Regions from separate parts of the Lysobacter sp. TAB13 genome, predicted to be linked through region 1. Evidence: predicted binding sites of a transcription regulator. Region 1 holds the regulator's gene; the other holds the start of a gene.
What was found. Region 1 encodes HrcA, which represses chaperone genes, less so after heat shock. Its sites were predicted from a motif close to TTNGCACTCNNNNNNNNNGAGTGCNAA; they were not measured.
Positions count from the first base shown of each region.

Region 1 (4,418 bases):
TCTGGAACTCTTCGACCAAGTAGTCGATGACGCGCTTGTCGAAGTCTTCGCCGCCCAGGAAGGTGTCGCCGTTGGTGGACAGCACCTCGACCTGCATTTCGCCGTCGACCGAGGCGATCTCGATGATCGACACGTCGAAGGTGCCGCCGCCCAGATCGTAGACCGCGATCTTGCGATCGCCGCCCTTCTTGTCCATGCCGTAGGCCAGCGCGGCCGCGGTGGGTTCGTTGATGATGCGCTTGACGTCGAGGCCGGCGATCTTGCCCGCGTCCTTGGTCGCCTGGCGCTGGCTGTCGTTGAAGTAGGCCGGCACGGTGATGACCGCCTCGGTGACCGTCTCGCCCAGGTAGGCCTCGGCGGTCTTCTTCATCTTGCTCAGCACTTCGGCCGAAATCTGCTGCGGCGCCATCTTGTTGCCGTCGATGGTCTGCACCCAGGCGTCGCCGTTGTCGTGCGCGGCGATGCCGTAGGGCACCAGGCCGATGTCCTTCTGCACTTCGGCGTCGGTGAACTTGCGGCCGATCAGGCGCTTCACCGCGTAGAAGGTGTTCTTCGGATTGGTGACCGCCTGACGCTTGGCCGAGGCGCCGACCAGGACTTCGCCGTCCTTGGTGAAGGCGACGATGGACGGCGTGGTGCGGTCGCCCTCGGAGTTTTCGATGACCTTGGCCTTGCCGCCTTCCATGATCGCAACGCAGGAATTGGTGGTGCCCAGGTCGATGCCGATGATCTTGCCCATAGATGTAGCTCCCTCTCTCAATGCTTGAATGTTGGGGGCGGCGCGTGGTGCTGCAGGCCGCCGATGTTCGCTATTTGGGGCCCGGTGCCGGGCAGTTCAAGCGCCCGTGCCCGTTCCCCTCAATTGTTGTTGCCTTGGGTGAAGCCCGCGATCCACGCCCTCACGGCCCCCGCCGCGGCGCGGATGCGTCTTGCGATTCAGCCGTCCTGGGCGACCACGACCAAGGCCGGGCGCAGCAGGCGGTCGTTGAGCAGCCAGCCCTTCTGGTAGACCTGGACCACGTGATTCGGGGCCACGCCCGGCGCCGGCACCATGCTCATGGCCTGGTGGTGCTCCGGATTGAAGGGCTGGCCGGTGGGGTCGACCGCGACCAGGCCGTTGTCGTCGGCCACCTTGAGCAGCTGGCGCAGGGTCAGCTCCATGCCTTCGCGCAGCGCGCCGGCCTCGGCACCGGCGACGGCCAGGCCGGCTTCCAGGCTGTCGATCACCGGCAGCAGGGCGCCCAGCAGGCGCTCGTTGGCGAACTTGCGCGCCATCTCGACGTCGCGCGCCACGCGCTTGCGCTGGTTGTCGAGTTCGGCGCGTTCGCGCAGCGAATCCTCGCGCAGCTTGTTCAGCTCGGCGCGCAGGGTCTCGACCTCGGACAGCTCGGCGACCGGCGCCGGGTCCTGGGCGTCGAGGTTCAAGTCGGGATTGGGATCGTTTTGGCTCATGCTGGTTCCTGGCGGTTTTCCGCGACAGGGCCAGCTATGGGGCCGGCACGGGGGCATTCAAGTGCCGGGATCTGCGGCGATCGTGCGGGATCGGCGCTCAGTTGCGGCGTGCGGGGGCGGTTTCGGGACAATCCGGGCGCGTGCGAGGGCCCGGCCGCGAACGCGAAGAAGGCCGGTTACTCGGCTTCGGTCGTCTGAAACGCGTCGCCCAGCGCATCGGCCGCGGCCTGCACCACCGGGATCACCCGGTCGTAGGCCATGCGGGTCGGCCCGATCACTCCGAGCACGCCCAGCACCCGCCCGCCGGCGGTGTACGGCGCGGTCACCAGCGACACGCCTTCCAGCGGCGCCAGCCCGGTTTCCTCGCCGATGAAGATGCGCACGCCCGGCGCCTGCACGGTGCGCTCCAGCAATTGCAGGATCTCGCGTTTGCGCGCGAACGCCTCGAACAGCTCGCGCAGCCGGTCCAGGTCGGCCAGCTCCTGCACGCCCATCAGCCGGGTCTGCCCGGCCAGGACCATGTCGTCGCTGTCCGGCGTCAGCACTTGCTCGGCCAGCTCCACCGACTGCGCCAGCAGCGTCTGCATCTCGGACTGGGCGTTGCGCAGCTCCAGCAGCAAGGTGGCGCGGATCTCGGCCACCGGGCGGCCGGCGAAATGGGCGTTGAGGTAATTGCCGACCCGTTCCAGCTCGCCGGCTTCGTACGGCCGGCGGGTCTGGATGATGCGGTTCTGCACGTCCTGGTCGGCGAAGACCAGGATCGCCAGCACCCGTTGCGCGTCGAGCGGCACGAAATCGATGCGCCGAAACGCGAACTGCTCGCGCTTGGGCACGCTCACCACGCCGACGAAGTGGGTCATCGCCGACAGCAGCTCCGAGGCGCTGCCGAGCAAGGCCTGGGTGCCGGTGCCCGACGGCAGCTCGCTGCGCAGCCGCGCGACCTCGCCGTCCGGCAGCGGCCGCACCTGCAGCAGCGAATCGACGAACAGCCGGTAGCCCTGCGAGGTCGGGATGCGTCCGGCGGAGGAATGCGGCGCGCTGAGCAGGCCGGCGTCTTCCAGGTCCGACAGGATGTTGCGGATCGTCGCCGCGCTGACGTCGAGCCCGGCGTGCCGGGCCAGCGTCTGCGACCCGACCGGCTCGCCGCTGTGGATATAGCGGCCGATCAGCGTGCGCAGCAATTGCCGCGCGCGCGGGTCGAGGCTGGGATCGGGAGGTCGGCGGCTCATGGGGATGGATATAGGCGCGTGGAGGTGGGGGCGCAAGGGTTGGGGTGGGAGGAGCTAGGAGTGAGAAGCGAGAACTGAGGAGTGAGTGGCGAGGAATGAGGCCCCGGATCGAGGATGAGACTTCGATGTCTCCGTGGGAGGGGCTTTCAGCCCCGACGCCCGAAGCGACGACACTTTCAAAAGCTGCGCGGCGACTGGAAGCAGTCGGGGCTGAAAGCCCCTCCCACGGAGACTTCGGGCTCCGCGCAGATCTCCAAGTTTCAATCGACATCAAGATTCGAGCCGGTCCGGGTAAGAATTAAGCCCCACACTGCGCCGGCAGCGCGACCGGATCTCAGCTTTTGATCCACCCGCCCCCTACGCTCGCCCCCGCCGCCGCTCCCATTCCCAGCCACCACCCTGCCCAGGCACAATCGCCGCCGCATGCTCGCCCATCTCTCGCTCAAGCAATTCGCCGTCGTCAGCGCCGCCGAGCTCAGCTTCGGTCCTGGCCTTACCGTGATCTCCGGCGAAACCGGCGCCGGTAAATCCCTGCTGGTCGATGCCCTGGGGCTGCTCAGCGGCCTGCGCGCCGACAGCGGCGTGGTCCGCCACGGTGCCGACCGCGCCGAACTGGTCGCCGACTTCACCCTCGACGACGCCCCGCTCGCCGCCGCCTGGCTGCGCGAAAACGAACTCGACGAAACCGGCGACGGCGACGCGCCGGTCTGCCAGATCCGCCGGGTCATCCGCGCCGACGGCGGCTCGCGCGCCTGGGTCAACGGCCGGCCGGTGACGTTGAATCAACTGGCGGATTTAACCTCTCGGTTGGTCGAAATCCACGGCCAGCACGAACACCAGGCGCTGATGGCCAAGTCCAGCCAGCTCGACCTGCTCGACGCCTACGCCCGCAACGACGGCGTGCGCGAGCCGGTCGCCCGCGCCGCGCGCGAGTGGAGCGCGCTGCTGCGCGAACGCGAGACCCTGTTCGCCCAGGGCGACGTCTCCGACCGCATCGGCTGGCTGGAACACCAGCACGCCGAACTCGAACGCGAAACGCTCGACCCCGAGGCGCTGAGCAAACTCACCGCCGACCATCGCCGCCACGCCCACGCCGCCGGCCTGATCGCCGCCTGCGAGACCGCGTTCGCGCGCATCGGCGGCGACGAAGGCCCGTCGCTGACCCGTACCCTGCAACAAGTGCGCGGCGAACTTCAGCGCGTGGCCGAGCACGAATCGCGCCTGCGCGATGTCGATGCCCTGCTCGACAACGCCGCGATCCAGATCGACGAAGCCCTGTCCCTGCTCGACCGGGTCCGCGACGACCTCGACCTGGACCCGGCCGCGTTCGAACAGATCGAAAGCAAGATCGGCCGCCTGCACGAACTGGCGCGCAAGCACCGCGTCGCCCCGGAGCAACTGGCCGCGACCCGCGACGGCATCGCGGAAGAGCTCGAACAACTGCGCGGCGCCGGCGTGCGCCTGGAAAAACTCGACGTCGAGATCGACACCGCGCGCAAGACCTGGCGCAAGTCCGCCGACGCCCTGAGCCAGTCGCGCCGCGACGCGGCCAAGTCGCTGTCGGCCAAGACCACCGAGCTGATCGGCGAACTGGGCATGGGCGGCGGCCGCTTCGATGTCGCCATCGAAACCGTCGAAGACGACCGCCCCGATCCGCAAGGCGGCGAGCGCATCGAATTCATGGTCGCGGCCAACCCCGGCCAGCCGGCGCGTCCGCTGCGCAAGGTCGCCTCCGGC
Region 1 covers NZ_JBFRDR010000001.1:336,140-340,557, forward strand. Annotated here, with positions in the region: gene dnaK (molecular chaperone DnaK) at 1-739, opposite strand, end outside; gene grpE (nucleotide exchange factor GrpE) at 937-1,452, opposite strand; gene hrcA (heat-inducible transcriptional repressor HrcA) at 1,629-2,681, opposite strand; gene recN (DNA repair protein RecN) at 3,105-4,418, shown strand, end outside.

Region 2 (4,418 bases), on a different contig from region 1:
CTGGTCTTCGTTGGCGCCCTTCAGGCCGGCGATGGCCGCCTTGGCGCGCAGCAGCGCGACGCCGCCGCCCGGGACGATGCCTTCTTCCACGGCAGCGCGGGTGGCGTGCAGCGCGTCTTCAACGCGAGCCTTCTTTTCCTTCATTTCGATTTCGGTCGAAGCGCCGACCTTGATCACCGCAACGCCGCCGGCCAGCTTGGCCACGCGCTCTTGCAGCTTCTCGCGATCGTAGTCCGACGAGGTCTCTTCGATCTGCGCCTTGATCTGCTTGATGCGGGCCTGGATCGAATCGCCGTCGCCGGCGCCGTCGATGATGGTGGTGTTCTCCTTGGAGACCTGCACCTTCTTCGCGCGGCCCAGATCCTTGATCGTGGCCTTCTCGAGCTGCAGACCGACTTCTTCCGAGATCACGGTGCCGCCGGTGAGGACGGCCATGTCTTCCAGCATCGCCTTGCGACGGTCGCCGAAGCCCGGCGCCTTGACGGCGCAGACCTTGACGATGCCGCGGATGGTGTTGACCACCAGGGTCGCCAGCGCTTCGCCTTCGACTTCTTCCGCGACGATCAGCAGCGGCTTGCCGGCCTTGGCCACGCCTTCCAGCACGGGCAGCAGGTCGCGGACGTTGGAGATCTTCTTGTCGTACAGCAGCACGTAGGGGTCGTCCAGTTCGGCCGACATCGACTGCTGGTTGTTGATGAAGTACGGCGACAGGTAGCCGCGGTCGAACTGCATGCCCTCGACGACGTCGAGCTCATTCTCAAGGCCCGAACCGTCTTCAACGGTGATCACGCCTTCCTTGCCGACCTTGTCCATCGCCTGGGCGATCAGGTCGCCGATGTCGGCGTCGGAGTTGGCCGAGATCGCGCCGACCTGGGCGATTTCCTTGCTGGTGGACGACGGCTTGGACAGCTTCTTCAGCTCGACCACCGCTTCGACCACGGCCTTGTCGATGCCGCGCTTGAGGTCCATCGGGTTCATGCCGGCGGCGACCGCCTTCATGCCTTCGCGGATCAGCGCCTGGGCCAGCACGGTCGCGGTGGTGGTGCCGTCGCCGGCGTTGTCGGAGGTCTTGGAAGCGACTTCCTTGACCATCTGCGCGCCCATGTTCTCGAACTTGTCGGCCAGTTCGATCTCCTTGGCGACGGACACGCCGTCCTTGGTGATCGTCGGCGCGCCGAAGCTCTTCTCAAGCACGACGTTACGGCCCTTCGGGCCGAGGGTGGCCTTGACGGCATTGGCGAGAATATTTACGCCGCGCACCATCTTGGCGCGTGCGTCCTCACCGAAACGAATTTCTTTGGCAGCCATGGTGAAACTCCGGGAATTGGGAATGGGGAATCGGGAATAGGAAAAGCAGAAGCGGCGGAATCGGCACGGGCGGGAACGTCAGCGCAAGCGCTTTGACGACTCCCGATTCCCCATTCCCGATTCCCGGCTCGCTCAGCCGACGATCGCGAGAACGTCGTCTTCCTTGAGGATCTTGTATTCGACGCCGTCCTGCTTGTAGGAGCTGCCCGAGTACTGGCCGTAGATGACCTTGTCGCCGACCTTGAGCTTCGGCGCGCGCACGCTGCCGTTGTCCAGGGCCTTGCCTTCGCCAACGGCGACGATCTCGCCCTTGGTGGACTTTTCCTTGGCGGCGTCGGGGATGATGATGCCGCCGGCGGAGACTTCGTCGGCTTCGATCGGCTTGACCACAACGCGGTCATAAAGCGGCTTGAGATTCATGGCGACCTCTGTAAGTGACTGAATGGGTGGAGAAAGAACGGGAATTTTAGCAGTCGCCCCCGTCGAGTGCCAACCGCGGGGACAAAAGCGCCCGGCAAGCCGGGACTGCACGCTTAATGAGGGGCGCCGGCGGGCTTTCAAGGGGGCGGGCGAATAAATCCTTCGCGCCGCCCGTCCGGGACCGGGCCGGTTCCGGCCCCAGGATCGGAGCCGGACGCCGACAGGCCCCCATCGCCAGGCGAAACCGGGATGACAGGGCGGCCGTCGCCGCGGACCGGGTTCAGGCCAGGGGCGGCGCCCGCGCCGGGCGGGTTACAGGCGCTTGTGCATCCGCACGCAGGCCAGGCTGACGCCGCACGGATGCGCATACGCGGCATCGCCGATCGTCTGGAACCCCATCGCCTGATAAAAAGCGACGGCATTGAGCGAAGACGCCACCGTCAACGCCGACAGTCCGTGGGCGCGGGCGATCGCATCGATCTCGCCCATCAGCCGCGCGCCCAGGCCGCGCCCGCCGTGCGCGGGATCGACGAACATCGCTTCGACTTCGGCGCCGTCCAGATCGACGATGCCGTAGCCGAGCAACTCGCCGTCTTCCTCGATCAGCACCGCGCCGCCGGCGGCGATCATGCGCTCATAGGAATCCGGCAACGGCGAGGCCGACCACGCCGCGACGGTGGCGGCGTCGTAGTGACTGATGCAGGTCGCGCGCACCGCCTGCGTGCGCAGCGCCCACAGGCGCGCGGCTTCGTCGCTGCGGGCCGGGCGCGGCGGCGGCAGGGTGCGCGCATGGGATGGGGGCGAGGACATGCAAGCATTCCGTAAAGATCCGGCCTCACGATAATCCACGCCCGCGCAGACCGCGATGCCGCCGGCCGCGCGCGTACTAAACTGCCCATCCCAGCCTTCGCCAGGACCCCACCATGTCGTCCGTGACCTCCCCCGCCGAAATCGCCGCCTCGCTCACCGAACTGTGGTCGCCGCGGGTGGTGGCCGAGGTGGACGAGGCCTACATCAAGGTCGCGCGCGTGCACGGCACCCTGGCCTGGCACAGCCACGCCGACGAGGACGAGTTGTTCTACGTGCTCAAGGGCCGGCTGGTGATTGAGATGGAAGAGCGCAGCGTCGAGCTGGGCGCGGGCGAGATGTTCGTCGTGCCCAAGGGCGTGCGGCACAACCCGATCGCCGACGAGGAATGCCACCTGCTGCTGATCGAACGCAAGACCGCGCAGCACACCGGCGACGTGGTCACCGACAAGACCCGTTCGCTGCAGGAGCAGTTGCGGCCGCTGGGCTGATCCGGCCCATCGGCCGAGGCCGCGGTCCGGCGCCACAAAAAGAAAGAGCGCGTCCCGTGGAACGCGCTCTTTGGTGCGGAGATGGCCGTCCTGCGCATGGCGCAATCCTGCGCCCGTCCCCCGAACCGACCTCGTGTCTAGCCGAAGTCCGTATCGGCGAGGTGCCATATTCCGAAGTCCTCATCACGGTTGCTACACCACCGGATCGTGTTTTTGGCTACTTTTGCTAGCTCTTACACTTGTTCGAACGGCTAAGCTACTGTATTCATTGGTTGCGCCGGCACACAACGCTAGCGAAAACGCACTAGCTCCTGTGTCTATCGCTCACCAGGTGAATATCGGTAGCAATAGCGGAAAAACTCCTTAAAAACTGCCCAAAACTGTCACATGACGCCGCAGCAGCGCATACGTCTCGCCCGTCGCCACGCCGGTCTGTCGCAAGCTGCGCTGGGCGCGGCGGTCGGCGTCCAGCGCAGCGCGGTCGGGCACTGGGAATCGGCCCAGGGCAAATTCCCCAGCGTGTCGCATCTGCGCGAAGTGGCGATGGTGACGGGCGTCCAGTTCGAATGGCTGGCCACCGGCCGCGGCAAGATGAGTCTGTCGCAGGACACGGCGATGGATTCGGTCGCCGCCGCCGACGCGCTGTTGATCGACGATCCCTTGGAACTGCGGCTGATCGCCGCGTTCCGCGAGGCGCCGACCCGGTCGAGGGCGCCGCTGGTGGAAGTCGCCGAGCAATTGGCGGAGTTGCGCACCGGGCGGCCGCGCAGCAGCGGCGGCAAGGCGCGCGGGGCGGCTTGAGCAAAGAAGCTTTTGCGGAAGCGCTTTTGTGGGAGGGAGCTTTAGCCCCGATGTTCTTTTTTCAGATCGCCGCAAGCGGAACGAAGAGCATCGGGGCTAAAGCTCCCTCCCACAAAAGCCGCCTCTCACACGCTTCCCGCGCAGCTGTCGCCGCCCTTTCGCTTTCCTGTCGCCTAGTTGGCGCGAAGCTGTCGCCCCGCTATCGCCGTCCAAGTGGCCAAGCGCGACACCCGTCGCTGTTTCGCGATGCCGTCGTCGTTGCCCGGGCCGACGCTGTCACAAAGCCCGACTAGACTCGACCGACGCGCCCTGGGGAGGGCGCCCGAATCGCGCCGGCGGTTCGCCGCACGGCGACCGCGCGCGATGCCACTCAAAAGGAGCCGTATCGATGCCCAAGTCCGTTGCTGGCTGTTCCAATCTCATGTCCGCGCGCCGTGCCGGCGTTCTCACGCTCGCCATCGCCGCGCTGTTGCCGACGATGGCTCCGGCCGCCGTGTTCATCAACGAATTCCATTACGACGACGCCACCTCCAGCGGCGATGTCGGCGAGCGCATCGAGGTCGTCGCCACGGCCGGCGAAACGCTCAGCAA
Region 2 covers NZ_JBFRDR010000012.1:102,883-107,300, forward strand. Annotated here, with positions in the region: gene groL (chaperonin GroEL) at 1-1,308, opposite strand, end outside; gene AB4Y92_RS15595 (co-chaperone GroES) at 1,441-1,728, opposite strand; gene AB4Y92_RS15600 (GNAT family N-acetyltransferase) at 2,041-2,538, opposite strand; gene AB4Y92_RS15605 (cupin domain-containing protein) at 2,652-3,026, shown strand; gene AB4Y92_RS15610 (helix-turn-helix domain-containing protein) at 3,414-3,827, shown strand; gene AB4Y92_RS15615 (DUF6053 domain-containing protein) at 3,854-4,120, shown strand; gene AB4Y92_RS15620 (endonuclease) at 4,249-4,418, shown strand, end outside.
Region 2: AB4Y92_RS15595 (co-chaperone GroES) is a predicted target of HrcA. The motif match lies at 1,775-1,801, and genes of this name have one in related genera.